DNA from 3 places in the Rhizobium favelukesii genome. Region 1 is predicted to be linked to each of the others. Evidence: predicted binding sites of a transcription regulator. Region 1 holds the regulator's gene; each other region holds the start of a gene.
What was found. Region 1 encodes LexA, which represses DNA repair genes until DNA is damaged. Its sites were predicted from a motif close to TGTTCNNNNTGTGTTCNG; they were not measured.

Region 2: LPU83_RS40710 (DNA recombination protein RmuC) is a predicted target of LexA. The motif match lies at 2,730-2,747, and genes of this name have one in related genera.
Region 3: LPU83_RS59670 (ImuA family protein) is a predicted target of LexA. The motif match lies at 7,273-7,290, and genes of this name have one in related genera.

What each region holds. Positions count from the first base shown of each region.
Region 1 covers NZ_HG916852.1:2,502,017-2,512,319, reverse strand. Annotated here, with positions in the region: gene bamA (outer membrane protein assembly factor BamA) at 1-1,299, shown strand, start outside; gene lpxD (UDP-3-O-(3-hydroxymyristoyl)glucosamine N-acyltransferase) at 1,350-2,411, shown strand; gene fabZ (3-hydroxyacyl-ACP dehydratase FabZ) at 2,404-2,871, shown strand; gene lpxA (acyl-ACP--UDP-N-acetylglucosamine O-acyltransferase) at 2,868-3,686, shown strand; gene LPU83_RS51025 (LpxI family protein) at 3,690-4,571, shown strand; gene lpxB (lipid-A-disaccharide synthase) at 4,568-5,749, shown strand; gene gltA (citrate synthase) at 5,779-7,068, opposite strand; gene LPU83_RS51010 (hypothetical protein) at 7,193-7,486, opposite strand; gene lexA (transcriptional repressor LexA) at 8,364-9,080, opposite strand; gene LPU83_RS51000 (VOC family protein) at 9,280-10,164, shown strand; gene kdsA (3-deoxy-8-phosphooctulonate synthase) at 10,161-10,303, shown strand, end outside.
Region 2 covers NZ_HG916852.1:481,707-492,009, reverse strand. Annotated here, with positions in the region: gene fmt (methionyl-tRNA formyltransferase) at 1-297, opposite strand, end outside; gene def (peptide deformylase) at 471-989, opposite strand; gene LPU83_RS40715 (globin-coupled sensor protein) at 1,084-2,583, opposite strand; gene LPU83_RS40710 (DNA recombination protein RmuC) at 2,781-4,013, shown strand; gene LPU83_RS40705 (ribokinase) at 4,061-4,960, shown strand; partial or broken gene LPU83_RS40700 (methyl-accepting chemotaxis protein) at 5,181-7,521, shown strand; gene ptsN (PTS IIA-like nitrogen regulatory protein PtsN) at 7,595-8,059, opposite strand; gene hpf (ribosome hibernation-promoting factor, HPF/YfiA family) at 8,123-8,698, opposite strand; gene rpoN (RNA polymerase factor sigma-54) at 8,952-10,303, opposite strand, start outside.
Region 3 covers NZ_HG916853.1:98,099-108,401, reverse strand. Annotated here, with positions in the region: gene LPU83_RS59700 (GIY-YIG nuclease family protein) at 1-433, shown strand, start outside; gene LPU83_RS59695 (hypothetical protein) at 914-1,723, shown strand; gene LPU83_RS59690 (DUF488 domain-containing protein) at 1,732-2,220, opposite strand; gene LPU83_RS59685 (IS110 family RNA-guided transposase) at 2,695-3,726, opposite strand; partial or broken gene LPU83_RS59680 (PHP domain-containing protein) at 3,904-5,031, opposite strand; gene LPU83_RS59675 (Y-family DNA polymerase) at 5,028-6,539, opposite strand; gene LPU83_RS59670 (ImuA family protein) at 6,460-7,212, opposite strand; gene ligD (non-homologous end-joining DNA ligase) at 7,494-8,558, shown strand; partial or broken gene LPU83_RS59660 (SOS response-associated peptidase) at 8,621-8,956, shown strand; partial or broken gene LPU83_RS59655 (Gfo/Idh/MocA family protein) at 9,568-10,101, opposite strand.

The DNA of each region.
Region 1 (10,303 bases):
ACGATCGGGGTCGAATACCTCGTTGATCAGGGCGAGCGCGCCTACGTAGAGCGCATCGAAATCCGCGGCAACAGCCGTACGCGTGACTTTGTCATTCGTCGCGAGTTCGACATGAGCGAAGGCGACGCCTTCAATCAGCAGATGATCACGAGGGCCAAGCGCCGCCTCGAGGCTCTCGGCTATTTCTCGTCCGTCAACATCTCGACGCAGCCTGGCAGTTCGCCGGATCGCGTTGTTGTCGTCGTTGACGTGCAGGACCAGGCGACCGGCTCGTTCGGTATCGGCGCAGGCTATGCTGCCGGCGGCGATGGTCTGCTGCTCGAAGCATCTGTCGAGGAAAAGAACTTCCTCGGTCGCGGTCAGTACATCAAGATTAGCGCCGGTGGTGGTCAAGAAGGCTCTCAGACCTATGGCTTGAACTTCACGGAGCCCTACTTCTTGGGCTATCGCCTGGCTGTTGGTTTCGATCTTAACCACAGTCAGACGTCGAGCAACGACAACTACGACTACGAGGAAAACAGTGGCGTATTGCGCGCGACGGCGCCGATCACGGAAGATCTGGCGACGACGTTCCGCTACAACTACAAGCAGATGAAGTATGATCCCTCGGGCTCGCTGAGCAATCTGTCTGCGCCATACCAGAACCTCGTTGAAAACAGTCCGTGGGTGAAGTCGTCCGTTTCGCAGACGCTGACCTATAATACGCTCGATGACATGACGCTGCCTCGCGAAGGTATCTATGCCAGCGCCACGCATGAAATCGCTGGCCTTGGTGGCGACTCGGAATTCTACAAGATCTACGGTAAGGCGCGGTATTTCCACCTGCTTGCGGATGATGCTGATATCATCGGATCGGTTTCGGGTTCGGCGGGTTATGTCATCGGCTTTAACAAGAATCTGAACGTCTTTGATCAGTTCACGCTGACCAACGGCGATATTCGCGGCTTCGAGAACAAGGGCATCGGCCCACGCATTGCCGGGGCAAACGACGACCCGCTCGGTGGGAACACCTATTTTACGGTGTCGGCTGAAGCGACCTTCCCACTCCCTGCGGTCCCGCGTGACTTCGGCTTGCGCGGCGCCGTGTTCGCCGATGCAGGTACGCTGTTTGGCAATGATGTCGATCCGCGTGGTGATAGTGTGAACGGCGTTGATGCATCGCTCCGTGCTTCTGTCGGTGTTGGTCTTATGTGGGCGTCGCCATTCGGTACGCTGCGCGTCGACTACGCTATTCCGGTTCTCAAGGAAGACTTCGACAAAACTCAGCACTTCAAGTTTGGCATAAACAACCAATTCTGATATCGGCAGTCCGGAACCGTAAAATCGAATTCCGTTCTGGAGATTTGCCGATGGAGCAAAATGGCTTTTTTCTGCCCCATGATGGCGTGAAACTCTTGGAGTTGGCGCAGTATCTTGGGGCAGAGCTTGCTGATCCGAAAGATGCAGATGTCGTGATCCGCTCCGTTTCGCCCGTAAGTCGGGCGAAGGCGGGTGACCTGTGTTACATCATGTCGAAGAAGAGCAAGGACGAGCTCGCGACGTGCGCGGCGTCTGCCGTCCTTTGCAGTGTCGGCCTGCGATCGCTGGTGCCGGATCATCTGCCTGTTCTGATTTCGAAGAATGCTCATGCGGCCTTTGCCATGGCTGGGGGCTATCTCTATCCGAAGGCGCTGCGCCCTGAAGCACTGTTGTCCGAAGCTTCCGGTATCTCCGATCGCGCGATCGTTGATCCGACCGTCCGGCTCGAGGGCAAGGTTTCGGTCGAGCCATTCGCGGTCATTGGTGCGCATGCTGAAATCGGTGAGGGCACACACATCGGGGCGGGCGCCATCATTGGGCCAAACGTCAAGATTGGCCGCAATTGCACGATCGCGGCTGGTGCGAGTGTGCTGTGCGCACTCGTCGGCAATGGCGTCATCATTCACAACGGTGCGCGGATCGGCCAAGATGGCTTCGGTTACGCCCCGGGCCCGCGGGGGATGATCAAGATCGTGCAGGTCGGCCGGGTCATCATCCAGGATCATGTCGAGATCGGCGCCAACACCACGATCGATCGCGGGACGATGGATGATACGGTCGTCGGCGAAGGCACAAAGATCGACAATCAGGTGCAGATCGGCCACAACGTCCGCATCGGACGCCATTGCGCCATCGTTTCTCAGGTCGGCATTGCCGGCAGCACTGTGCTCGGCGATGGCGTGCAGGTCGGCGGGCAGGCTGGACTGAACGGGCATATCAAGATCGGTGACGGAGTGCAGATCGCCGCAAAGAGCGGCGTGATCGGAGACATACCTGCCGGCGAACGCTACGGTGGCGTGCCCGCGCGTCCCATCAACGATTTTCTGCGAGAGACGGCTGCGATTTTGGCGCGATCAACGGGCAGCAAGAAAATGGGAGAAAAGAATGACTGAGGAAGCCAAGACTTTGCTCTCTTCGGCGGATATCAACGAGATCATGAAGCTGCTGCCGCATCGTTATCCGTTCCTGCTTGTTGACCGGATTATCGAGATCGATGGCGACGATTCCGCGATCGGCATCAAGAACGTGACGGCAAGCGAACCGCACTTCACCGGTCACTTTCCGGGGGCGCCGATCATGCCGGGTGTTCTGCTCATCGAGGGCATGGCTCAGACGGCCGGCGCGATCTGCGCCAAGAAGGAAGGTGAGACCGGCAACCTGGTCTACTTCATGACGATCGACAATGCGCGCTTCCGCAAGCCGGTCGTTCCCGGTGATCGCGTCGAATATCACGTGAAGAAACAGAAACAGCGCGGTAACATCTGGAAGTTCCATTGCGATGCTAAGGTCGATGGAGCGCTCGTCGCTGAAGCCGACATCGGGGCGATGATCGTTCGCAAGGATCAGGCATGAGTACGATTGCAGCCACTGCCAGCATTCACGCTATGGCCGTCGTCGAAGATGGCGCCGTGATCGGCGAGAACGTCAAGATCGGCCCTTTTTGCCATGTGGGCCCGAAGGTCGTGCTGGGCGATAACGTGGAACTGCTGACGCACGCGGTTGTGTCCGGCCAGACGACGATCGGCAAGGGCTGCCGCATTTTCCCGATGGCCGTCATCGGCGGCGATCCGCAGAGCGTTCATCATGGCGGCGAAGAGACGACCTTGACGGTTGGCGACAACTGCACTTTCCGCGAAGGCGTGACGGTAAACACGGGTACCGCCGATTTCGGTGGTCGGACGATTGTCGGCAACAACAATCTCTTCCTGGCGAATTCTCATGTCGCGCATGATTGCCGGGTCGGAAACAACGTCATCATGTCCAACAATGTGATGCTGGCGGGCCACGTGACGATCGAGGATCGTGTCATTCTCGGTGGCGGCTGTGCCGTGCATCAGTTCACGCGTGTCGGCCGGCAGGCCTTTGTTGGTGGGCTCTCGGCTGTCAGCTATGATGTCATTCCCTATGGCATGCTCAATGGCAATCCAGGTCTTCTGAGCGGCCTGAACGTCGTTGGCATGACCCGCGCCGGTGTTGACCGGGCGACGATTCATGCCGTGCGCCGCGCCTACAAGGCGATCTTCGAAGGCGACGGTTCGATCCGTGACAACGCCGCCGCGATCAGGGATGAGTATGCCGATTGCGAACAGGTCATGCAGATTCTCGATTTCATTGCCGCCGAAAGCGATCGCGCGCTTTCCTCTCCGACGAGGGGACAGAAAGGGTGATGCTTGGCTCTCGCTGGTGACATGGCAAAAGGCCGCTTGGCAATCATCGCGGGCAGTGGCCTTCTGCCGTCTCATGTCGCCACCGCGGCGCGGCAAGCAGGTGAGAATCCCTTCATTGTTGCGCTGAAGAACGAGGCCGACCGTTCTTGGGAAGGCTTTGACCACGCCGTCATCGGCGTCGGCGATTTCGCTGCTCTCAATCGCATCTTTGAAAGCAACGGCATAGACCGCGTCGTCATGTCTGGCGCTGTACGCCGGCGCCCGGAGTGGCGGGAAGTCCGGCCGACGCTGAAGACTCTGGTGAAATTGCCGTCGACGATCCGTACGCTGCTCGCTGGCGGCGACGATACGGTGCTGCGCATGGTAATCACCTTGATTGAAGAGAATGGACGCCGGGTCGTCGGCGCGCACGAGATCGCACCGGATCTGCTTGCATCGGTCGGTCCATTGGGCGCCGTGCAGCCAAGCGCCGACGACACGAAGGACATAATACGTGCAGCCGAAGCGGCCGATGCGCTCGGTAGGCTGGACGTTGGTCAGGGGTCGGTTTCAGTCGGCGGCCGCATCGTTGCGCTCGAAGGTGTGGAAGGCACGGACAGCATGCTGGAGCGTGTCGCGAACCTGCGGTCGGCCGGGCGAATTTCCGCGCGCCGGCGCGGAGTGCTCGTGAAACTCTGCAAGCCTCAGCAGGATATCCGCGCCGACCTGCCATCGATCGGTATTTCGACGATCGAGAACCTGCGCCAGGCGGGACTGGCCGGCGTGACCGTTGAAGCGGGCCGCTCGCTGATCCTTGAGCGTGACGCTGTCATCAAGGCCGCGGATGAGGCTGGTATTTTCGTGTGCGGACTGGATAGGGGATTGCCATCCTGGGGGTTAGTGTGAGCGAGGCTTCGCTAAAAGTTGCTATCGTCGTTGGGGAGGTTTCGGGCGATCTTCTGGGCGCGGACCTGGTCGCGGCCCTAAAGCAGCAGTATCAAGGTCGCGTGGAGCTGATCGGCGTCGGCGGCGAGGGGCTGGACGCGCAGGGCCTGCGCTCGCTTTTCGATTTCTCCGAACTGTCGGTCATGGGCATCACGCAAGTGCTTTCGAACCTGCCGCGGCTGGTTCGACGCATTCGAGAGACGGCGGCGGCGATCATCGCGGCAAAGCCGGATGTGCTTATTATCGTCGACAGTCCCGATTTCACCCATAGGGTCGCCAAGCGCGTGCGCGCGGCGCTGCCTGAACTGCCCGTCGTCAATTATGTCTGTCCAAGCGTATGGGCGTGGAAGGAATACCGCGCGCAGCGCATGCTCTCGTACGTCGACCAGGTGCTGGCAGTCTTGCCATTCGAGCCGGAAGTGATGCGCAAGCTGGGTGGTCCGCCGACAATCTACGTTGGTCACCGTTTGACCGCCGATCCGAACCTGGTGGACGCACGACGCCAGCGGGCGCAGACGAAACCGCGAAGTGAAACCGACCGCAAGACGGTGATGTTGCTGCCCGGTTCGCGTTCGTCGGAGATCATGAAGCTGCTGCCGCATTTTGGCGATGCCGTGAGCGAGCTGGTGGCGCGCAACGGTGACGTGCGCTTCGTTTTGCCGACCATGCCACGACGCGAATCCATGATCCGTGATCTCGTCAAGGATTGGACGACCAAGCCGGAGATCCTGACGGGGGTGGAGGCGAAGTGGCAGGCATTCGCTGAAGCGGATGCGGCCATGGCCGCGTCCGGGACTGTCGTGCTGGAGCTCGCGCTGACCGGTGTTCCCTGCATTTCGGCCTACAAGACCGACTGGATCATCAAGCTCATGACCAGCAAGATCAAGACGTGGAGCGCGGCCCTTCCGAACCTGATCACGGACTACACTGTCGTGCCCGAATATATCAATGAAGTCGTCCGAGGCGGCAGCTTTGCACGCTGGATGGAGAAGCTTTCGGCAGACACCTTGCCGCGACAGGCGATGATGGAGGGGTTTGACACCCTCTGGCAGAGGATGCAGACCGAAAAGCCGCCGGGAGAATACGCGGCTGAGATCGTTCTCGACGTCCTTCAAAAGAAAAAGCCCGGCCATTTCTGACCGGGCTCTTTGCTGTCTGCTGTCGCGGTTTAGCGCTTGGAGACCGGCAGGTAATCGCGCTGTGGCTCGCCGATGTAGAGCTGGCGCGGACGGCCGATACGCTGCTCCGGGTCTTCGATCATCTCGTTCCACTGTGCAATCCAGCCGACCGTGCGGGCCAGAGCAAACAGCACGGTGAACATGGTCGTGGGGAAGCCCAGAGCCTTGAGCGTGATGCCGGAGTAGAAGTCGATATTCGGATAGAGCTTCTTTTCGATGAAGTATTCATCAGTGAGAGCGATACGCTCCAGTTCCATTGCTACCTCGAGCAAAGGGTCGTCCTTGACGCCGAGTTCGCCGAGAACCTCGTGTGTCGTCTTCTGCATGATCTTGGCGCGCGGATCGTAGTTCTTGTAGACGCGATGACCGAAGCCCATGAGACGGAACGGATCGTTCTTGTCCTTGGCGCGGGCTATGTATTCGGGAATACGGTCGACGGTGCCGATCTCGGTCAGCATGTTCAGCGCTGCTTCATTGGCGCCGCCGTGAGCCGGGCCCCAGAGGCAGGCAATGCCGGCGGCGATGCAGGCGAACGGGTTTGCGCCCGATGAGCCGGCGAGGCGGACCGTCGAGGTCGATGCATTCTGCTCGTGGTCGGCGTGCAGGATGAAGATGCGGTCCATGGCGCGGGACAGCACCGGATTGACGACATATTCTTCGCACGGAACAGCAAAGCACATGCGCAGGAAGTTCGAGGCGTAGTCGAGATCGTTCTTCGGGTAAACGAAGGGCTGGCCGACGTGATACTTGTAGGCCATGGCCGCAAGTGTCGGCATCTTGGCGATCATGCGCAGGCTTGCGACCATGCGCTGATGCGGATCCGTGATGTCGGTGGAGTCGTGGTAGAAGGCCGACAATGCACCGACGCAGCCGCACATGACGGCCATCGGATGCGCATCGCGGCGGAAGCCCGTGAAGAACCGACTCATCTGCTCATGCACCATCGTGTGATGCGTGACGCGATAGTCGAAATCCTTCTTCTGCGCAGCGGTCGGCAGTTCGCCATAGAGGAGCAGGTAGCAGACCTCGAGGAAGTCGCCATGCTCGGCAAGTTGCTCGATCGGATAACCGCGATGTAGCAGTACGCCGGCATCACCATCGATGTAGGTGATTTTCGATTCACAGGATGCGGTCGAGGTAAAACCAGGATCGTACGTGAAGGAAGCCGTGTGCTTGTACAGGGCGCCGATATCAATGACGTCAGGGCCGATCGTGCCGCTCTTGACGGCGAGATCGACTGATTTATCACCGATTTTCAGTGTTGCGCTTTGTTCCGTCATTCTGATCCTCCAAACTGGCGGTTGGCGCCATAAAAGCGCCATAGGGTTAAGCGTCGTCGACGATAGCTATATGATCGCGCGCCTAATGCCAAGTTCCCGTGACGCCATTTTGTGCATCGCAGTATCAACTTTTGGGCACTCCTGCGATGAGCCCTGCGCATAGCAGAAGCTGATGATTATCCTTGGCTTTTCTGGCTTCCGATTCTCCTTCGGATTTCAATCGATTATTGTTGCCTGAAGCCTGAAGAACTTGCATTGTGGTTGCAAGGGCGGCTGTTTTTGGGCGCAGATGCATGCCGGGGTTGAAGCCACTTTGTGAGGCAGGCCCCTCGGCGCGGATGCGCTTGCTCGCATGGCAGAGCGTTCTTTTCTTCGGGCTCAATCTGCTTAGAAGCCTCCGCGCGCCTTCAGCACGCAATCACTCGTCTCCTGGGCAACGTGGTTTACGACCGCGCCGCCCGGCTGCTCTTCGTGTTTTCGTCGCGCTGTGGCGACGGAGATGGATCATGGGCGGTTCTTCGTATTTTCTCCGGTCTTCCTCGGGCCGACGCCGTCCTCTGGTTTGAGCTCGCAAGTGACCCGCCAATGATCCGCCTGGGGGCATGGTTTGTTGCGTTCGCCCTGATTGCACCGGCCGCAGTCCCCGGGGCGCCGCCGACTGATCCGAAATCTTGCGCTGGCGGGCGTATTGGTGTCGTGGGAACGCTTTCCGCCCAGTTCGAAGCACGGAGTAGGGCGACCGTCATATTGGACGCGCGTATAATCACGACGATCACGGGCTGCGTTGAGCGTCGGGAAGGGGATCGCCGTGACCGCTGGCACTGCATCAATTCCACCTCGGCGATGCAATATCACCCCTGTCCGGCGGCGGACAGCGAAGGCCAAGCTCAAAGACTCTCGGCTGAGGAATTGCGCAATGCCCGCAATACGTTGCGGCAGGCCTCTGCGACGGGCGCTGAAGACCGCCTTGTTTCCCTGAAAACGCCTGGTGCACCGCCACGCACGATAGCAGCTACGTTCTGACAATCGTCGAAAACCCTGCTTACTTCGGCGCTGCGCGCGATACCGCCGATATCGTCGTGACGCCCGCTCGCCTGCGTGCGACCGAATGCCGGCCGGACGCACTGCTATTCACCGGAGAAATCCTGCGTCGCGGCTCTGGCGCCGCCGAGATACGCAAAGACGAACAGGGAACACCATCGTGTCACCGCCTACTACCACGCTTGACCGCCCCTGGATGCGGCATTGGGCATACAACTGGCGAAGCGGCACGTTTGACGGTGAGCCGCCTGTCGTCAATGATAACGACGAATGAGCCCGACGAGCTTGCCCTGAACCTTGACGCGGTCGGGTCCAAAAATACGCGTTTCATAAGCCGGGTTCGCGGCCTCGAGCGCAATGGAGGCGCCCTTCCGGCGGAAGCGCTTGAGGGTCGCTTCTTCGTCATCGACGAGCGCGACAACGATGTCGCCGGGATTTGCGGTGCTGCCATTGCGAATGATCACCGTGTCGCCATCGAAAATGCCGGCTTCGATCATCGAGTCGCCCTTGACCTCAAGCGCATAGTGCTCGCCCGGGCCAAGCATGTCGGCCGGAACGGTGATGTCGTGAGTATTGTTCTGGATTGCCGAAATCGGCACGCCGGCGGCGATCCGTCCCATAACCGGTACCGAGGCGGAATTGCCGTTGTCGGCATGTGCTGCCGGCTTCGGCGGCGCAACAAGCTGCGGTTTGCCGAGGCTGCCTTCGATGACGCTCGGCGAAAAGCCGCGGCGTGGTTGCAAGCTCGGGTTATATGCCTCCGGAAGCTTGATGACCTCCAGGGCGCGGGCCCGATTCGGCAGTCGGCGAATGAAGCCACGTTCTTCGAGCGCTGTAATCAGCCGGTGAATGCCTGACTTCGACGCGAGGTCCAAGGCATCTTTCATTTCATCGAAAGAAGGGGGGACACCGGACTCCTTCATTCGCTCGTGAATGAAGAGAAGAAGCTCCTGTTGTTTACGCGTCAGCATCGAAGTTGAACCCCAGAGTCGTGAAACAAAGCCAGAACAGACACTATATGTTCCATATGTGTTCCGCAAGTGCCTAAATTTTCGTAAAACTTGCCCGCAACTTGTTCAGTTTTCTCAGTTCATTTGACTGAAAGCGCCGAAGGGGGTTGCATTGTCCTGCGACCCGGCGCACATCTTCGCAAATTCCGGAGAGTTTGCTATGAGCGAAGCACATCCGCTGGACCACATCGTGCTGCCGGTCTCCAATATTGGACTCGCGCGCGAACGTCTCGGAAAACTTGGGTTCACCATCGCGCCCGATGCCCGGCATCCGTTTGGAACAGAGAACGCCTGCATATTCTTCTCCGACGAAACTTACCTAGAGCCCCTGGGGGTCGCCAGCGCGGAACTGCACGAGGCGTCGGCGAAGAAAGGGAATGTCTTCACCGCGCGTGACCGCGCCTTTCGGTTTCGATGCGGGGACGATGGATTCTCTGCCGTGGTCTTCGCGACCGCAGATGCCGATCGCGACCACGCCCGGTTCCTTTCCGAAAGGATCAATGGCGGCGAGATGCTACAGTTCGAGCGACCGATGAAGATGCCCGATGGCTCGGAGGCCACAGCCGCGTTCAAGCTCGCTTTCGCGGTGGATCTGCGGGCTCCGGATTTCTTCTTTTTCACGTGTCAACGCGTCAATCCGCTGCCGGCCGATCGAAAAGCGCTGCAAGTGCACGCGAACGGCGTCCATGGGATTGCAGAGATCGCTCTGGTTTCGCCAGATCCGAAGGCGTTCGGATCATTCGTGCGCGCAGCGGCGCACGGCCCGGGGATTGTCAACGACGCCTTCGGCGTGAGCGTCGCCGCTCCGAATGCCAGGATCAGCGTTCTATCCCCCGATGGATTGTATGCCTATTTCGACCTTCCTGCAGCGTCCACCGATCGCGGCTTGCGCGGCATCGCCATCGTCTTCAAGGTTGGCGATCTCGCCGTGACAGAAGCGCATTTGGCTGCTAACGGGATGACCTACACGCGCAAAAACAATCGAATTCTGGTGAAGGCGGCTCCCGGGCAGGGCGCGCTCTTCGCCTTTGAGGAGAAACGATGAGCCAGACAAAGTCCGAAGTCGTGGTTGGCGAAGGCGCCGGCTGCGTCACCTTTTCCAATGCCGGCCAGCTGTCGCTGATTGCTGGGCCCTGCCAGATGGAGAGCCGTGACCATGCCTTCATGGTCGCGGGCGTGCTAAA
Region 2 (10,303 bases), 2.0 Mb from region 1:
CAGGATCGCCTCCGGCAGCAGCAGGCCATAGGCAACGACCACAGCGACGTCCGCATCATGGGCCCTGAAGCGCTCGCGTTCTTCCGGATCCTTGAAATTCACCGGGGTAAAGACCGGAATGGCGAGCAGTTCGGCCGCCTGCTGCACCGGCGACTTCTGCAGGTCCAGCCCGCGCCGTCCGCCTGGCCTTGGCGGTTGGGTGTAGACGGCGAGGATCGTGTGCCCGGCGTCGACCAGCTGTCGCAGGGTCGGGACAGAAAATTCGGGCGTACCCATGAAGATGATGCGAAGCGACATTTCTATCTCGCCATGTTTCCGGTCAGCCGTCTTCAAACGGGTTTACGAGCTTGAGATCAAGCCCCTTCAGGCACCTGCCCGCGACATTGCTGGCCCGCGGGGCGCCATGCATTTGCCCGCCTTCGTCGGATCGGCGCGCCTCGCAAGCAGGGCCGCACCGACGGACGTCCGGGTTAGAGAGCCTTCGTCGACTTCGCCGCCTTGGTGAACTTCTTGACGACCATGTCGCGCTTCAGACGGGAAATGTGGTCGATGAAAAGCACGCCGTTCAAGTGGTCGATCTCGTGCTGCAGGCAGGTGGCGAGCAAGCCGTCGGCCTCCACCATCTGCTCCTTGCCGTCGCGGTCGAGGTACTTGACCGTCACGGTCGCAGGTCGCTCGACTTCAGCGTAATAGTCGGGAATGGAGAGGCATCCCTCCTCATACACCGAACGTTCATCGGAAGAGGCGACGACGTCTGGGTTGACGAAAACCAGCGGTTGCTTCTCTTCGCCTTCGCGGGAAACATCAATGACCAGCATGCGGCGCGGCACGCCGATCTGGATGGCAGCAAGGCCGATACCCGGCGCATCGTACATGGTTTCAAGCATGTCGTCGGCAAGGCGCTGAAAATCGGCATCGACGCGCTCGATCGGCTTGGAAACCTGACGAAGCAGCGGATCGGGAAGAATGATGAGTGGCTTGATGGTCATGGCGTTCCCATAACGCATCTTTTTCCAGGATGGAATTATCCGGCAGGCAGGTGGAGCGCTTTTTTACGCCCCAGCCCGGAATTTCGCCGCGTTCCTATCGGGCGGCGCGGCGCGGAACGGCCAGCGAACGATGCTCGACGCCGGTACGGAAGCGCTGCAGCAGCGCGATCAGATTGTCGACTTCGCCGCGCAGGCGCCGAGTCTCGGAAGAGGTGTTCTCCACCATTCCTGAGTTCTGCTGCGTGATCGTGTCCATGTTGCGGATGGCGACGCTGACCTCGTCAACCCCGGTTGCCTGATCGCGTGCGGCAGCGGCGATATCGGCAACGAAGCGGTTGATGATATCGATGCGGTTGATCATGTCGTTTAGTGCCTCTCCGGTGCTGCTGACAATGTCCACCCCTTCGTTCACCTGTGTCGAGCTTTCCGAGATCAGATTCTTGATCGCCTTGGCCGCGTCTGCCGTGCGCTGTGCGAGCTGGCGAACCTCCTGCGCCACGACGGCAAAACCCTTGCCCGCATCGCCAGCACGCGCAGCTTCAACGCCGGCATTCAGCGCCAGCAGATTGGTTTGGAACGCAATCTCATCGATCACGCCGATGATCTTCGCGATCTCAGTCGACGATTTTTCGATGCCGGCCATCGCTGAAACGGCGCTGGTGACGAGCTCGCCCGAATTCTTGGCCTTCTGTTGCGTCTCGCGAACAGCGCCGGACGCCTTTTCGGCGTTTGCGGCTGTCTGACCGACGCTGACCGAGAGCTGCTGCAGCGCCGCCGAGCTTTCCTCGACGCCGGCGGCTTGCTGGGCCGTGCGCACGGCAAGGTCATCTGTGGCCTTGGCGATCACGTCCGTACCCCTCAGGATTTCACCAGAGGTTGCCCGCACCGAGGCGAAGGAGGTGCGAAGAGCCGCAACCGCGCGGTTATAATCATCGGCCATCGCCCTGAAGTTGCCAGGGAGGTCAGGAGGTAGGGTCGCCTCGAGGTCGCCGTTCGAGAGGGCCTCCAGGCCGCGGCGAAGATGGTCGAGCGCAATTGCCTGATCCTGTTCGGCTTTCGCCCTCTCTTCCTCCAGCTTGCGGCGCCTCTCTTCAAGCGCTTCGAGGTAAACCGAGATCGAGTAATCCATATCCAACATCGCCGCCTTGATAACGGCGGCAAGCTTCTCGGCCAGAACCTTGCCCTGCTGCTTGGCAAACATCGAGGGCCACTGCTTGGCCATCAGGCCCTTCACGAGTTCGCTCATCAGCAAGGCATAGCCGCCGATGTACCAGCGCGGCTCGAGGCCGATGCGGGCGTGTGTCTTGCCAACCGCGACCACGCCCTTCACGTAGCTTTCGTCGAAGTTGCCGCCCGCCAGTTTGGCCCAATGCTCTTCCTGACGCTTCTTGGCGTGTCCCATATGTGCCTTGTCGGCAAAGAAGTTCGCAACCCCCGATGTCTTCGCCAGCTTCGCGTAGAACTTGTCGAGGGCGCCGCCGAGCAGCTCCGAGATTGCCGGGCGCATCTCGCGCAGCGCCGTACGGGCTCCATCATCCAACTCGATGAAATCGAGGCGTTGCTTGAGCGCGCTGTCCGACTGCTGGCTGGTCATGATGTCTCTGCTTTGCGATTGATGCTGAAAGGAAATTTGAGCAGAGCTTTTGCGCAATATGGTTGAGCAATGGTTAAATGCGCTTACGATTCGTCAGCCGTCGTTTGTTCTCTCCGGTCATCTCGCCTGCCGCCACGCCTGTGGGATGTTCACGTTTTGATCTAGATATCTCATTTGAGTTTGCTATTGTTGCAAGCATGAACACCAACGCTGAGTCGCTTCTCCTCGCCCTGTCGCAGATAAGCCCCGCCATGCTGGCGCTCGCCGGAGGCGCAATTGCCGCGCTGATCCTGCTTTTGATCGTCCTTGTCGCCCACAGCGGGCAGGTGCGAAGAGAGCAGGCAGAGGTGGCGAGCTTCCGCGCCGCCGAGGCGGATGCGCGCATGGCCGAGCTTTTGAAGATCCAGGCGGAAATGCACGGGCGCATGTCGACGATGGCCGAAGTGTTCGGCTCGAGGCAATCTGAGCTGAACCAGGCGATCAACCAGCGCCTGGACGGAATGTCGCAGCGCGTCAGCACGACGATCACCGAACAGACCAAGTCGACGCACGAGAACCTACAACGGCTGCAGGAGCGTCTCGCCGTCATCGATGCTGCCCAAAACAACATACAAACGCTGGCGAAGGACGTCGTCGGCCTGCAAGCGATCCTTTCCAATAAACAGACACGCGGCGCTTTCGGCCAATCGCGCATGGAGACGATTGTCGCCGATGGCCTGCCGATGGGCGCCTATGGATTCCAGCAAACGCTGTCCAACGGCTCGCGTCCCGACTGCACCATCCGGATGCCCAACGGCGCGCCGCCCCTGGTGATCGATGCGAAATTCCCGCTTGAAGCCTGGAACGCGATCCGAGACGCGGGCGGACCGGATGGAGCCAAGGTCGCCTCGCAGCAGTTCCGTCGCGACATGGAAACGCATATCCGCGATATCTCTGAGAAATACCTGATCCAGGGAGAGACGCAGGACACGGCCTTCATGTTCGTGCCGTCTGAATCGATCTTCGCCGAGATCCACGAGAATTTCGAAGCAGTCGTGCAGAAGGCGCACCGATCGCGAATCGTCATCGTGTCACCTTCGCTGCTGATGCTCTCCATCCAGGTCATTCAGGCCGTCCTAAAGGATCAACGGATGCGGGCCCAGGCACACGTCATCCAGGGTGAAGTCGCAAACCTGATGGACGATCTCGGTCGCCTCGACGAGCGCGTCCGCAAGCTGCAGGGGCATTTCGCTTTGGCGCAGAAGGACGTCGACATGATCGTCACGTCCGCCGACAAGCTGAACAAGCGTGGAGTGAAGATCGAGGCTCTGGAGTTCGAGGGCGGTGACAACAGCAACAGCAAGACCACGGCACGAGACAATGACGCCGCGCCGAAATCCGTCGACAGCCGCAGTGGGCTTCTCAAGCTCAGGGTGGTTGACGACGAGTAAGGCCTTCGGGCAGTGTCGCGCCCAAGAAAGCATTGGACGGGACACCCATGATCACAGTTTTCGGCTCTATCAATATGGACCTCATCGCCACCACTGCGCGCTTGCCTAAACCCGGCGAAACGGTCGCCGGCAATGGATTCTCGACGGCGGCGGGCGGCAAGGGCGCCAACCAGGCGCTTGCCGCGCGACGCGCCGGGCGCGCCGTTCACATGGCAGGGGCCGTCGGTCGGGACGGCTTTGCCGAGGCGGCGCTCGCATTGCTGAAGGAGGCCGGCACGGGGCTTGAAACCGTCAAGCAGGCCGACGAGCCGACCGGAACCGCACTGATCCTCGTCGGCGGCGACGGCGAGAACATGATTGCGGTGGTGCCCGGTGCGAACGGCACGGTGACACCAGCCGACGCCGACGCAGCGATATCAGCGATGAACAAAGGCGACATTCTGATGCTGCAGCTCGAGGTGCCGGTTCCGGCCGTGGAGCGCGCGTTGGCCGGCGCCCGGGCGAAGGGGGTCACGACGGTGCTCAACCTTGCGCCGCTGATCGACGACGCTGCACGCCTCGGCCGTCTTGCCGACATCGTGATTGCGAATGAAACAGAGTTCGAGCGCCTTGCCGGCCAGGAAACCATGGGGTCCGACGATCGCGAGGCCGCGCTGAAGCGTCTGAATGCCGAAACCGGGCAAACCCTGATCGTGACGCTCGGTGCAGACGGGGTCATCGCAATCCGCGATGGCGGCATCTCGCGCGCCAAGGGGCTGAAGATCGAGCCGGTCGATACGGTCGGCGCCGGCGACACCTTCTGTGGCTACTTCGCCGCAAGCCTCGACGAAGGGCTCGATTTCGAGGCATCGCTACGCCGAGCAGCGATCGCGGGTTCGCTCGCCTGCCTCAAGCAAGGTGCACAGCCATCGATACCGTCCAGCGCCGAAGTCGCAAACAAGCTATAAAGCAATTCTCACGGCGGCATGCTTGGGCCGCTTGGCGCGGATACCTTCGATTTTCTTTGGATTTCATTCAAATTTAAGAGATTTCCGGCGATGTTCCAGCCATCACCGGACCCCTCTCAGGGGCCGGCCTCTGTAACGGCTGCTCCATGAGGGGGCGACGCCTTCGTCCCCTGTGCCGATGAATGCCCCGTTCGGCACATCCTTGCTCCCCGAGGAATCCATGTTCATCTTTCGCATGAAGTCGCTTGCAGCCAAGCTTATCCTCATTACCGGCATTGCCATCGCCCTCGTCCTCCTCGTTTCGAACTTCTTCCTCATCGGTGAGACGCGCAACCGTGTCCAGACGCTCACCATGGATCAGGCCGATCTGGAGGCGAAGGCGATCGCCAACGAGGTCGCCTCCTCCGTTGGCGAATTGGCAGGGGCCGCACGCTCAATGGCCGGCACCATCGGCCGCGGTCAGGAAGGGAAGTATCTCGACCGCAAGGCCGTTTTAGACATGCTGAAGGCAAACGTCGAGCGCAACCAGTTCGCCTTCGGCAGTTGGTTTGCCGAAGAGCCGAACGCCTTCGACGGCCAGTCGCCTTCGATGGCCGGCAAGGTCGATTTCGGCGCCGCCAAGGATGGCACCTTCAACCCGTACTGGACGAAGAGCAAGGACGGCGGCTTCACCTTCTCGACCTTCGATTCCGACTACAAGGCTGCCTGGTACGCGCTCGCCGCGGAAAGCAAGAAGGGCGCGCTGTCGCCGCCTTATGCCGAGACGACGACCGGCGAGAATACGGCCATGACCTCGATTGCCTACCCGGTCATGTCGGGCGGCAAGCTGATCGGCGTCAGTGGCGTCGATATCTCCCTGAAGTCGCTCCGGGACAAGCTCTCGACACTTCATCCCTTCGGCTCTGGCCGCGTCACGCTGCTCTCAGAGACCGGCAAATGGATCGTCGCGCCAATCGCCGAGCTTTCCATGAAGGACTATGACGGCGAAGGCGCGGATGCGGTGAAGAGCGCGCTCTCGACCCTGCAGCCATCGGTCGTCAAAAATCTGACCTTTGACGGCTACGAGCCGTTCGACCGCGTCGTCTATCCCTTCGCCCTGCCCGATGTGAACACGACCTGGGTCATCCTCGTCGACGTGCCGCACACGGCCATCAACGCGCCCGTTCAGGATCAGACCTTCATGATGGTCGCCGCCGGCATCCTCGTGCTCGCAGCCGTCATGCTCGCGCTCTATCTCGCCGTCCGCTCCCTCGTTCAGCGCCCGATCGGCAGTCTCGTTGCCAGCGTCAAGGCGCTCAGCGACGGCCGCTACGAACAGCCGGTCGCCGGTCAGGATCGCGCCGACGAGATCGGCTCCGTGGCCAAGGCCCTTGAAGGCTTCCGCTTTGCGCTCGCCGACACGCAGCGCCTTCAAGCCGAGGCAAACAGCCAGCGTGATGCAGCCGAAGCCGAGCGCGGTCGGTCGGAAACCGGGCGGCATCAGTCGATTACGTTGCAGCGTCACATCGTCTCGATCGTCGGCTCCGGCCTGTCGGAGCTGTCACAAGGCAATCTCGGCCACCGCATCACCGAGGACTTCCCGGGCGAATACGCCAAGCTGAAGCAGGATTTCAACGCGGCGCTGGAAAGCCTCGAAGAAACCATCAACACGATGAACCTCAGCGTCGTGAACATCGGCTCGGGCACGAGCGAAATCAGTGGCAGCGCCTCCGATCTCGCCAAGCGCACCGAGCAGCAGGCAGCAAGCCTGGAAGAGACCGCAGCGGCCCTCAACGAGCTCACCGCGCAGGTCAATTCCAGCGCGGAGAACGCCCGCACAGCTGCCGACAACGTCAACCTCGCCTGCGAGGATGCGGAAAAGTCGGGCGAAGTGGTGCGCAAGGCGATCGCTTCGATGCAGGGCATCGAGCAGTCGTCCACCGAGGTCTCGCGTATCATCGGCGTCATCGACGAGATCGCCTTCCAGACCAACCTGCTGGCGCTGAATGCCGGCGTCGAAGCAGCGCGTGCCGGTGAAGCCGGCAAGGGCTTCGCCGTTGTCGCACAGGAAGTCCGTGAGCTGGCACAGCGTTCCGCCAATGCCCGCCAAAGAGATCAAGACGCTCATCAACACCTCGGCCGTGCAGGTCAAGGAAGGCGTGGATCTGGTCGGTCGCGCCGGCGATACGCTGCACAAGATCTCCGAGCAGGTCATGGGCATCAATGGCCTTATCCGCCAGATCTCGGCATCAGCCAGCGAACAGACGATTGGCCTGAAGGAGATCAACCAGGCCATGAACCAGATGGACCAGGTTACCCAGCAGAACGCCGCCATGGTCGAGGAGACGACGGCCGCCAGCGTCACGCTCAACGATGAAGCCCAGACTCTGAAGCAACTCGTGACGCGCTTCCGCGTATCCGGCATGGGCCACGCTTCGGCGCTGCGCTCCACGGCTCAGCAGATGCGCGCGCCGAGCGCGGCACCAGCCTATCGCCCGGCAGCCGCACCACCACCACGCCGCGCGGTTCCTCAGGCGCACGGTTCGGCCGCGCTCGCCCAGGACAACTGGGAAGAGTTCTAAGCCGAGTCCGATGGCTTGAAACGAAAAAAGGCGCCTGAACAATCAGGCGCCTTTTTTCTGGAATATTGAATGCTCAAGCTGCGTTCGAGGTCTGCTCCTCGTTGAGGAAGGCATAAATCGCCGAAGCAGAGTCGGTCGCACGCAGCTTGGCGACGAGATCGTGGTCGCGCAGCACGCGGGCGATGCGCGACAGCGCCTTGAGGTGATCGGCGCCTGCGCCTTCCGGCGCGAGGAGCAGAAACACCAGATCGACGGGCTGATCGTCCAGCGCCTCAAAATCCACCGGCTGATCGAGACGTGCGAAGATGCCGACGATGGAGTGGACGCTTGCGAGTTTGCCGTGCGGTATGGCGATGCCGTTTCCGACGCCGGTCGAGCCCAGGCGCTCGCGCTGCAGGACAACATCGAAAATTTCCCGCTCCGAAAGTCCTGTGACTTTCGACGCCTTTGCAGCCAATTCCTGGAGGAGTTGTTTCTTGGAATTTACCCTGAGGGCGGGAATGATCGCATTTTGCTGCAGCAAATCTGCCAAAGCCATTTTATTTTCCTTCTGCGCCAAGAAAGGGAGAGCGGCAGCCTAACTGCCGCCCATCGCCTGATCTCAGCTTTTGATGCTGGCTGCATCAATCCAGCCAATGTTACCGTCATGGCGACGATAAACGATGTTTAGTTGTTCCTTGCCGGGGCTACGGAACAGCAGCAGCGGCTCGTCCGTCATGTCGAGCGCCATCACGGCGGTCGCTACCGACATTGTTTTCAGTTGCTTGGTACTTTCAGCGACAATCGCCGGCGCGAAGTCGTCTGGAATCTCGTCGTCCTGGTCCGACATCCCATCCATGACGGTGTACGCGACTTCAGCAGAACCATTCTGGTGATTTCCGGAGTGGTGATCCTTCAGCTTGCGCTTGTAGCGGCGAAGACGCTTCTCGATCCGTTCGGAAGCGGCATCGAAAGCCAACTGCGGATCCATCGCCTCTCCGGCGGCATGCAATACAACTCCGCTATCGAGATGGAGCTTGCAGTCGGCGGAAAACCGGGCGTTGGCCTTTTGCACGATCACCTGACCAGAATACCCTCCGTCGAAGTATTTCGTGACGGCTACACCGATTTGGTCCTCAATCCGCTGACGGAACGAGTCACCAATTTCCATATGTTTACCGGATACACGCACACTCATGGAGTTTCCCTTCTTATAGTGGTTTGCGAGTACCAGTTTACGCCAAGGCTCACCCTCATCCAAGCACTTCGCGCGATCCCAAGCAAGATCGGCCGAAGTTCCCGGCTTCAGGCGCCCTGAGGATGATGGGGATAACTTCCAACGCTGTCCACAGCGCCAATTGCGGCGCGCTTCTAGCCAGAAGTTACCAAAATGTCAACAGACACATTCATTAGAACTCGGAAATACACGCATTGGTCGCCGCACCCGACAATCAAAAGCCCGCGACCTTGGCCAAGGCCCGTTTCTCCCGCCTGCGCTGGACGGACGAAGCGATATTCATTGCCTCACGGTACTTCGCGACCGTACGGCGGGCAAGATCGACGCCGCCCTTCCTCAGGATATCCACTATATCGTCATCGGAAAGCACGGCATCCGGGCTTTCCTGCATGATAAGGGCGCGAATCTTATGGCGCACAGCCTCGGCCGAATGGCTGTCGCCGCCTTCGACAGCACTGATGGAGACGCTGAAGAAATATTTGAGCTCGAAGAGACCCCGCGGCGTCAGCATATACTTGTTCGACGTCACGCGGCTAACGGTGGATTCGTGCATCTTGATGGCGTCGGCCACCGTCTTAAGGTTGAGCGGTCGCAGGTGATCGACACCGTCCATCAGGAAGGCATCCTGCTGCCGAACGATCTCGCTTGCGACCTTCATGATCGTCTTGGCACGCTGATCGAGGCTCCGGGTCAGCCAGTTGGCGGTCTGCAGACATTCCGACAGAAAGGCGTAATCGTCACCACTCTTCGTGACTTTGGAAAAATACGCTTGATTGACCAGAACGCGCGGCAGCGTGTCGGGATTAAGCTCGACCAACCAGCCGCCGTCGGAGCCTGCGCGCACGACGACGTCGGGCATGATCGCCTCCGACATTCCGGCTTCGAAGCCCGCGCCCGGCTTCGGATTGAGCTGGCGGATCTCGCCCAACATATCGAGCAGATCTTCTTCGTCCACGCCACAAAGCCGCTTCAGCGTGGCGAAGTCGCGCCGCCCCAAAAGCTCGAGATTGCAGACCAGCGCCTGCATGGCGGGGTCAAAGCGGTCCTTCTGCCGAAGCTGGATCGCCAGGCATTCGGCCAGGTTGCGTGCGAAAACGCCGGGCGGATCGAGCGTCTGCAAGGCGGCGATCACGCGCTCGACATCGTCGACGCTCGCGCCCAGCCTATCGGCAGCTTCCGTCGCATCGCCCTGGAGATAGCCTGCCTCGTCCAGCTGATCGACGAGGTACTGGGCGATCAGGCGATCGGACATGTCGGGCAAGATAAAGGGCAATTGCTGGGCAAGGTGATCGCGTAGCGAGATCTGACCGGCAACGAAATCATCGAGATCGTAGCTTTCTGCCCCTTCGCCGTTGCCGGGCATCGACTTCCACTGGCTGATCAGCTCTGGAGCGTCGGCGCGCTGCGGGACGCCGTCATCGGGAAAGACGTTGGCATAGTTGGCATCGAGTTCGTCGCTGAGGCGGCTTGCACCGCCGGTGTTGCCACTCTCGTACCAGTCGCCCGACAAAACCTCGGTTCGGCTGTCGTAGCCGCCATCGCCGGGTTCTTCCACCTGCGGTGCGT
Region 3 (10,303 bases), on a different contig from region 1:
CGGCGGCTTTACACGGGTCGGACGCTGGATCATCTCGGGGGACAGCCTTGCTGTCGAAACGCCTGCGCCGAAGTCCAAGGGTGTCTATGCCTTCGTAAAAGCCGGCGTCGCGCTCTATGTCGGCGTCGCAACAAAAGGGCTCGCGGGCAGGCTCTATTCATATGGGCGCCCGGGGATCTCGCAGCGAACCAACCAGCGCCTCGAAGCCATCATCATGGCAGAGCTGTCAGGCCCTGAGGCCATTGAGATCTTCATAGCCATGCCTCCGGATCTCGAATGGAATGGCCTGCCGGTCAACGGAAGTGCGGGCCTTGAGCACGGATTGATCGAGAAATACTCGCTTCCGTGGAATATCCGCGGCGCCACTGCGCTCGAAGCCATAGCCGGCCCGGGTCAACCGGCGTTAGGCCGAGATCCGGGACAAAAAATGTAGAACATCGGAGAAATCAGCATAGCGACGGCCGCTCGGCCGGGATTTCGGGAATTCTCAACACGGCACTGCCGGAAGTAGCGCAGCCGCAGGAGGCTTAGCATAGCGCCGGTCAGCGGAAGCGGGGACCGACTGCGCCCGGCGGGGGCGTTCCGCTTCAGGCTGCTGCCTGGTCGTCCGAGACATATTCCCTCAAGCCGTCGAAGACTCCCAGTCTTTTTGGCGGAGCCTCCTTGACGCATCGTTGGGGCGGATCGGGGCCAGTCGATGACCATCGCTTCGATAAGAGGGCCGAGGCCGTCTCCTTCTTAATCGATCTCGTCAAACAAAAAAGCCTACGCGGTTGGGCGTGGCCACGGGCGCATAGACACAAGGTTGTGCGTTCTAGCTCAGATCGAAGCAACGCAGGATTGACCAATGCACTGGCTACAGGCGCTATTGCGCAACTCCTTCAAGCTGGGTTGATTCGCCCCGGAGAGATCCATGGCCGTCGTCGATGCTCGAATTCTTATTCTCTGCAAGACCTACCCGTCGCCGAGCGGAAAGTATGCGGAGACGACGTGTGTTGCTGGGATGGACGAGAGTGGCAAGCTGGTCCGCCTCTTCCCGGTTCCTTTTCGTCTTATTGCCACGGGTCAACAGTTCAAGAAGTGGCAGTGGATCCGTGCGAAGGTTGAAAAAGCGCGCAAAGATCATCGGCAGGAAAGCTTGACCATCAAGGTCGACACGATCGAAGGCGAAGCCGTCGTTCAGCCGGGCAAGGATTGGGCCGAACGAAGACACCTGATCTCGCCCATCCATGTCTACGATCATTTCGATAAGATAGATGCCGAGCAGCGGGCCAGCGGTATGTCGCTCGCCATGTTGAAGCCGGCGCGGATCCTTGGTCTGGATATCGAGCCAGTCTCGAATCCCGAATGGACCGAAGAGGAACTGGCGAAGCTAGTGCAAGAGCAAAAGCAGGGCGGTCTCTTCGATGATGAAGACAAGCCATCGATCAGGACCCTGCAGAAGCTTCCCTTCGACTTTTACTACCGCTACCAGTGCGGCGAAGGTCCAGGCGCGAAAATGTTCAGGCACAAGCTTGTGGACTGGGAGGTGGGTGCTCTCTATTTGAACTGTCATCGCTCCCATGGAGCCGACTGGGAAAAATACTTCCGGGACCAACTCGAAAATAAGATTCCAGCGAAGGACCTGATGTTTCTCATGGGCAACCAGCACCGGTTTCAGGACCAGTGGTTGATCATCAGCCTCATCTATCCGCCACATCTTGCCCAGGGGCTGCTGCTATAGCTAAAGAGCTACGACCGCTTCGGAAGCCGGTCCTGGTTTCGGATGTACCGTGCAGGATCGTCGCCGAAGAGATGCGTCATCTCGTATCCGAAAGCGCCCATGCGTTCGCCGACTATGAATCGGTGGCAGGTTTTCGGATCGCGTTCGAAGCAGAGGAGGCAGACCGCCTGCTCCTCGGAGGCGGTCGCGAGCTCTTCAATTGCCGCGGCTACTTCGGGAAGGTCAACATGCCCGGAATAGATCGAGCGGAACCGATCGTAGTCGCCCGCCTTCGCCGCTTCACGGCCTTCTTTCGGATCGCCAAGCTGCTGCATCGCGAGATACTTGATGCCGGCTTTTTCAAGATGCTCCCGCAAAGCGTTCTTGGAGAATCCCTTCTTGCGTGACAGGGGAACTGCCCGGACATCTGCTACCGCTTCGATTCCGACGGCGGTCAGCGTCTTCACGAAACGCTCGATGTCGGTGCCCTCGTAGCCGATGGTGTAGACTGTCTTCATGCGATGCTCCTTCTTCGCTCGCGATAGCGAGCGTCGCTGGCCTGACGCTTGCCTAGCGCGAACGCGCCTCGATACTGCATCGGGGAGGGGGCCGCCAGAGGGAAACGCCGATTTCCGCAAGGGCGGGTAACCTGGCCGCCGCTATTGACTTGCAATGCCGAAGACCTTCTAGCCCGAGTTTCTGTGGACGGCCCGCATCGCGCGTTTGCAGGAATCTTAGCCAGCCTTGTACCTTCCCGGTCGCTAAACGTTACAGGAGAGATGGAGATGGCACTGAAGTGGACCGCGCTTGGTGTCCTGCCGAAATGTCGCCGCACAATGGGTCTTCGCAGGGTGGACCTTCCTATGTCTGGTGCGCAGTCTCGAACGAGCTGCAGCCCAACTCAACGGAATGATCCAATCCACGTCCGCAGCAGGGACGCTCAGTGCCTCAAATCGGGTTTGACGCGCTGAGTTAGAAGGCTGGCACTTCGCTTATGCGGTGGCGCCAGCCAATGCGTTGAACACTTCTCCCGTCTTGAGCATGCTGTGCATGATGACCGCAAGCTTACGGGCGATCGCCACCGCAGCGCGCTTGAAGCCCAACCGCTCACGCAGTTTAAGCCCCCAGCTCTTGAGACTGCTCTCGTTCCTGGCACTGGTTCTCGTAAGGATCACAGTCGCCGCTTCATAAAGCAGTCCCCGCAGACGGTGGTCACCTCTTCGCGAGATGTGGCCGTCATAATCGACTTCGCCTGACTGGTAGCGCCGCGTTGTCAGCCCGAGCCAGGCGCCAACCGAGCGCGACGTTCGGAAGTTGTCTGGATCTTCAATCGCGGCGACATAGGAGACGGCGGTGACAGCGCCGATCCCCGGGATCGTCATCAACAGCTTCGTCGCCTGGCTTTTCCGCGCCGCTACGAGCAACTGGCGATCAAGATCGGCCGCGCGCTTGCGTATGTCGCGCCACGCCTCAAGCAGAGGCAATATGATCCATGCCAGGCCGTCATTCCCATCCAAAAACTCTCTTACATTGCTATCAAACACCCGACCTGTTCCTTTGGGGACGATCAGACCGAACGTCTTCATCAGGCCGCGGATCTGGTTGCTGAGCTGGGTTGAGATGCTCAAAAGCTGATTGCGGGCCGTCACCAGCGTGCGCGTCAGCATGCTGTCGAACGCTTTTACCCGGACCGCCTTGTAGAAGCCGGCTTCGGCCAGTTGCGCCAAGCCATCCGCATTATTGGCATCGGTCTTGTTGAGCGTCTCGTTCAAGACCTTTTGCGCGTGCCGCGCTTCAATGCAGATTGCCGGAACCCCTTCGGCCGTCAGCGCATGATAGAACCACGTCGACAGCGGCCCCGTCTCGAATACGACGCGCTTGGCGTTTGGCGCGTGCTTGCGGATCATCTGCGCCAAAAGTTTTGGGTCCGAAGGGCACTTCCCGCGCCATATCCGCTTCCCGTCTTCTCGGATCGAGATGGCGGTATCTTTCAACGAAACGTCGAGCCCTATATATCGGTCCATGGTTGCCTCCATTTGGTGTTTGGGCCCGGTACCAATCGAGAGCCCGTATTTCCATCTTATCGGGGGCAACCACCCTTGCCATCCGTAATTTATAGACTGGCCTGGGACGGTCGCGCCGCGATTACCCCATGTCTGGTAGATCCACTGGATCACCTCTTCGCGCCGCTCGTGCTCGAAATCAACGTCGATATCCGGCGGCTCGTCGCGCTCCTGGCTCACGAAGCGTTCGAATAGAAGATCGTTGGTCGAGGGATCGATACTGGTGATGCCGAGGATGTAGCAGACGGCGCTGTTGGCGGCAGACCCCCTCCCCTGGCAGAGGATATCTTGAGACCGCGCATAGCGCACGATCGAGAAGACCGTCAGAAAATAGGGCGCGTATTTCATGGTGCGGATGAGATCGAGCTCGTGCCGCACGACCTTCAACACATCGGGCGGTAGGCCTTCCGGATAGCGATCGGGCGCGCATTGCCAGACATAGTGCTCCAGCGAGGCCTGGGCATCCTTGCCCGGCACGATCGCCTCCTCCGGATATTGGTAGGTGAGTTCCTCGAGCGAGAAAGTGCACCGACGGACAATCTCCAGGGTTCGCGCGAGGGCTTGCCGGTATCGCGGAAACAGGCGCTCCATTTCTTCCGGCGGCTTCAGGTAGCGATCGGCGTGGCGCTCGCGCTCGAAGCCGACCTCGTCGATCGTGGTGCGGGTCCGAATGCAGGTGACGATGTCCTGCAACTGCCGGCGACCTGGCTCATGGAAGAGGACGTCATTGGTGACGACCGTCTTCACCTTGAACCGCGCAGCGAGATTGGAAATCTCATGCAGCCGCAGCTGGTCGTTCTGCCGGCGCCGCAGACAAAGCGATACATAGGCGCGATCCCCAAACAGCTCGGCCATCTTGCGCAGCTGGATCGCGCAGGCGTCATCCGGCAGATCCGGCACAAGAATGCCGATCATGCCGTCATTGTATGCGACGACGTCGTCCCAGTGCAGGATACAGTTGTTCTTGCCACCGCGCGACTTGCCGAGCGTGATGAGGCGGGTCAGCCGGGAATAGGCAGCCCGGTCGGTGGGATAGACCAGCAACGACATGCCATCTTGCAGATCGAGCCGGCAACCGACAACGAGACGTAATCCCGTGGCACGGGATGCTTCGAGTGCCCTAACGATTCCGGCAAGCGAATTGCGGTCAACGACGCCGAGTGCTTCGATGCCGAGGGCCTTGGCGGTCTCGAACAGTTCCTGCGCCGAGCTTGCACCGCGCAGGAAGGAAAAATGGGTCGTGACCTGCAGCTCGGCATAGCTCATGCGAAGATCCCATGCACGAACCAGCGATGGCTTCCGGTTTCGGGATCGATGCCATCACCGGAGCGAAACACCCAGAGACGCTCGCCAGCCTCGTCTTCGATGACGAAATAATCCCGCACCGCCTCCATCTCCGCGTCGCGCCGCCACCACTCGCCAAAGATCCGTTCCGGACCGTCGGCGCGCTTGACCTTCCGCCGCTTGCCGCGCCAGGTGATCGAGACCGGCGGCCGGTCCGGCAGCAAGGCGATGGCCTCGATCAGCTCCGGACGGGCCAGCAGCCGGACCGGCCGGCGCCAATGGCTGACCCACGTGACCTCGACCGGATCGGCAGCAGGACTGATGCGCTGGACGGAGCGCTCGGGCACGTCGGAGGCAACCGGTGCCACCCGATAAACACGTTGCCCACGGTTGCCGTAGATATCGATCAGCGGCGTCACGTCCTTCACTTCCTCCTCGACCAGCGAGGAGGATTTCTGGCGCTCCTCCAGCGGCTCAGCCATGACCGCAACTAGGGTCAGCTTCTCGATCCCGAAACCGGGCTCGATCTTTTCCGTCCGGTCGCGAAACAGCTTCGTCAGCCAGGCGACATCGCGCACCGGCTTCACCGTGCCGGCGCGGATCGCCTGCCGCGAACCGTCAACCTTTTCGACGATCAGGTCGGCGCGGCGGACGCCAAGGCCACGCCTTTGGAGCTCCTCGATCAGTTGCACGACCAGCCGGCCGACATATTTGTTGATGGTTTCGGCAGCACCGATCGGTTCGGCAAAGGCGCGGCTCACCTCGACGAGCTCGGCGGTGCGGATCGGATTGATGGGTTCGCAGATGCGGCCGAATATCTGGTCGAGCCGCCGGCCAATCTCCGGACCGAAACGAAGCGTCAGCGGCGCGCGCGGCGTGTTGGCCAATTCGCCGATTGTCTGGAAACCAAGCGTGCGCAGATCGCTGACGACTTTCCCGGGAAGGCGCAGCAACGATATCGGCAGTCTTTCGACGGCGCGGACGGTCTCACCTGAAGGCACGATCACCGTTTCGCGGCTGATGGCGCGGGCGCAGGCGTGTGCTGCTCCCCAGGTGTCGGCGATCGCGACACGGGGCGTGAGTTTTTTTGCCAGGAACTGATTGGCGATCTTCGTCACCATCGGCAGCTCGCCGCCTTGCAGGTGATCGGCACCCTCTGTGTCCATGACGATCCCATCAATCCCATCGACCGCGACGATCGGCGAATAGAGCGTCAGCGCCCAGAGCGTAATGCGTTCGAGTGCTGCGGCATCCATTGCAGGATCCGCATCGACCAGCATCAGGCCGCGAAACAGCGCCTGTGCTTTGGCCGCCGGCATGCCGACATGAACGCCGGCTTTTCTGGCGGCCGCGTCGGCGGCCGACACCCAGCGTTTGGAGCCGCTTCTCGCGATCACGGCAATCGCCTGTTCAGGCGGAATAGACGGATCGGCGCGACGAATGCGATCCGTCGGCAGATCCGGAAGATAGATCGAGACGACCCTTGTCATCGCACGCCCTCACGAGAAACTCAGCACATTCACCCGCCTTCACGCGCATCAATTCCAGCAACCATTGGGCTCTCCCCACACCCGGCACTGGCAATTCCTCCGACGGCATGACGCTCACCCGCCACCGCGTGGTCGATGCCGTCGGCTGCCCGAAGTCATTGGCCTCCGTCTGTCGCCGCCAACGCCGGACGGCAAGCGCCATCGTGCCCGTTCGCTCAGCCGCCAGCTGCAGCCGGCGCGAGCTGATCATCGGCAGGCGAACGAGTTCACCGACGACTGCGCCGAGCCCGCCAAAGGACAGCCCTTCCTCCATGTTTGCCAGAACGTCCTCCTCCCTGTCGGATTCGACAAAGATCACCCGATCGGCATGGAGGCCGACCTCAGCGAGCGCAGGAAAGAACAGATCGGGGCGCGTCAGGCACCAGACGATCGGGCCTTTGGTGCGGGCCGCGATGCCTGCGGCACAGAGCGCCGCTGCCGCACCATCCACCGTGCCCGACCCGCCGCCTGCAAACTCGTGCAGGGCGCCATGGGCCAGACCACCTCCGGGCAAGACCGCATCGATCTCCGGCACGCCGAAGGAGAGACAGCCAGCCATTCTGGCTGACACGCCTTCCACCGATGCAATCCGCTCGCGCAGTTCAGAGATCACCCTTTGACGGGCAGCAGTCATCGTTCACGGCTCCCTTCAAGGTCGTGTTGGCGGCCGACATCATGTCAGGCAAAATGCGGATGTTCTCTTTCTGTTCCGAGCCATTTGAAGAGTCAAGCAACCGGAGGGATGGGAATATTATCCTGAACATTAGAAATCGGCAGAATACCGAAGGGAATCAGCCGAATAGCGGCCCGCGGATTTTTTTTGAGCGTTTGCGAGCGCTAATCCCTTTGTGTGGATTGCGGGGACAAGTCGGCATCGTCACAGTGCCTTTAAGATTTTTCTGCTGAACTGTCGGGATGCCGAAGCCTCCGAGATCAAAACCCCTCCTTCGCGACACCGAGGCCCCGATCCGTTCCCGGCCGCGCGGCAAGCGCAATCCAGCTCAACCACAGCTGCTGTTCGATCCAATGCCCGAGCGTGTCGAGCCTGCGCTGGCGCAACTGAAGTCCCATCCCCCAAAGGGAAACGAGTGGAGCTGGGAGCTGAAATGGGATGGCTATCGCCTCGCCGTTCATATCGAGCCGCAGGGGATCCGGATCCTCACGCGTGGCGGCCATGACTGGACGCATCGGTTTCCGGCAATAGAGCAGGCCGCCCGAGCGCTCGGGCCGGCGACGATGATCATCGATGGCGAAGCCGTCGTGCTCGACGAAGACGGGCGGCCGGATTTCGGGCTACTGCAGCAATCGCTGGGCGCATCCGGTAAACAGGCTGGCAACCGTGCCTCCGAAGCCGTCCTCTACGCTTTCGATCTTGTTTATCTGGACGGGCATGATCTGCGCGGTGTCGAATACCGTTCGCGCCGACACCTTCTCGAGGACACGTTAAACGCCCCAGGGAATGACCAGGTCGGCGCCATTCGACTATCTGAAACACTCGATGCCGAACCAGCTGTCCTGCTGGAGCATGTCTGCCGCGTCGGCCTGGAAGGTATCGTCGGCAAGCACCTCGACCGGCCCTATCGCTCGGGCCGGACCGGCGATTGGGTAAAGGTCAAATGCATCCAGAGCGAGGCCTTCTTCATCGTCGGCTATGAGAGGTCGGCAGCATCCCTTGCCGGCTTCGGCTCGTTGGTGCTCGCCGCGTATCGTGGTGATGAGCTCGTCCACGTCGGAAGCGTCGGCACGGGATTCAAAGAAGTCGAGGCGATCAGGCTGCGAAAGATGCTGGACACGCTGCGATGGAAGCGAAAGCAACCGCCCCTGCCCTATTCCGGAAGTGCAGATGTTGTCTGGGTCGAACCGACCTTGATTGCCGAGATCGAGTTTCGCGCCTGGACGACAGACGGGAAACTCCGTCATCCGTCCTACAAAGGCCTGCGAGAACGCCAGGACAATGCCGACGTCTTCCGGCTCGACTAGCGAAATTAGCGCTGTCCGCTAGATTGTCCTCCACCGAGCTCAAGCGGAGTAGATGGCCTGCTATGTGCAACCTATATCGCATGGAAGACAAGGACTGGGTAGCGAAGTGGGCCCAGGACGCCGAAAGCCTGATCAACCTGATGCCCGCCTACCAGATGAACCCCAATCAGATGGGGCCGATCGTCCGCAATTCCGCCGACGGAAAGAAGCAGCTGGTCCATGCGCGCTGGGGACTGCCCTCGCCGCGCTTCGCACTTGAGAAGGCGGCCAAAGCCAAGGCCGAGAAACTTGCGGCTAAGGGCAAGCCATTCGATCTCGAAGAACTGATCCGCATGGAGGCTGACCGCGGCACGACCAACGTGCGCAAGCTCAATTTTCCGCACTGGAAGCGATGGTTCAGGTCGGCAAAGGGGACTCCATCTGCGCGATCCGGAAGCGTCTGAGGTCGTTGATGCGCCAGCAAGATGACGCGGTCCGGCGGTTCTCTGAAATGTAAGGTGATGAGCACTGGTCGCCTTGAACAGAATCGACCGGCGACACCTTATTCAAATCTGAGATTGTTCACTTGCAACAGGCTTGCAGTCGATCCTTGGCTCAAAAGCACCGCAACTTTTTCACCGTTCAAACCGCTCCAGCATTTTTCTTAACCGCGCATTTTGCAGCTTCAGCTTTCCGGCCAGCTGACCCCTGAGCACCCTGATCTCTTCATCCAGCTTCATTTCATCTGCAGCGTGCACGATCTGGGAGGCCTGGGAACCGTTCGAAATCGCCACCGCTTCTTTGCGGCGACTTCTTTGCTTGCGCGGTGCTCAATTCGCCTGACCTGCGTAGCATCATCATGTGCAGCGGTGACGTCGATGCCAGTACCGCCGGATAAAGCCGGATGAGCGGCCCCGACGGGTTTGGTCTCTTCGAGATCGACCTTATCGCCGCCACCGTTTACGGCTTCTTCGGAATGCACAGGCTCGACGGAAATTGCAGCGACTTGACCGTGACGAGGTAGCTCTTCACTTGCCGGTCGATCAGTGCCATTCACGCTCTCCAGCCGCTTCGACTCGCCGAAAGGCGTGTGCCACAAGTAGTTCGGGTCCTTCTGGGTCCATTCCAGCCCGCCCTTGGTGCCGTAAACGCGGACCATCAGGCCATTTTCATGGCCGGGCGCCACCTGGCTGCACCAGAGCATGCCCTTGGCCGGCTTCTCCGAACCCTTCGCCTTGAAGCGCAGCATGACATGCGCATTATCGTCCAGCCGGCGGCCGGGAACGAAGCTGTCGAGATCGGCGGCGAGGCTGTCGAGCTCCAGACCAGTGATGAAGGCGGCGAGATTATAGGCGTGCGTGCCGATATCGCCGGTCGAGCCGCCGACGCCGGATTGCGCCGGATCGGTGCGCCATGCGGTCTGTTTCTGGCCGGTTTGCTCGACCGCTTCCGTCAGCCAGTCCTGCGGATATTCGGCCTGGACGACGCGAATGTCGCCGAGTTCGCCATTCGCGATCATCTCGCGCGCCTGGCGAACCATCGGATAGCCCGTATAGTTAGCCGTGCCAAACCGATACGGAATGCACGCCGCTCTCACAGCTTAAACCATCGCAGATATGGAGGTGGAGGCTGGCCGAATGACCCTGACGATAGGCGGTGCGTGAATGCGCGAGAATCCCGCGCGTTGGCCCCAGAAGCCGCACCTAGTGGCGTATTCGTAACTCGATCCGGGTCACAATCATGTCTCCGCTTGTGGAAACTGTCTT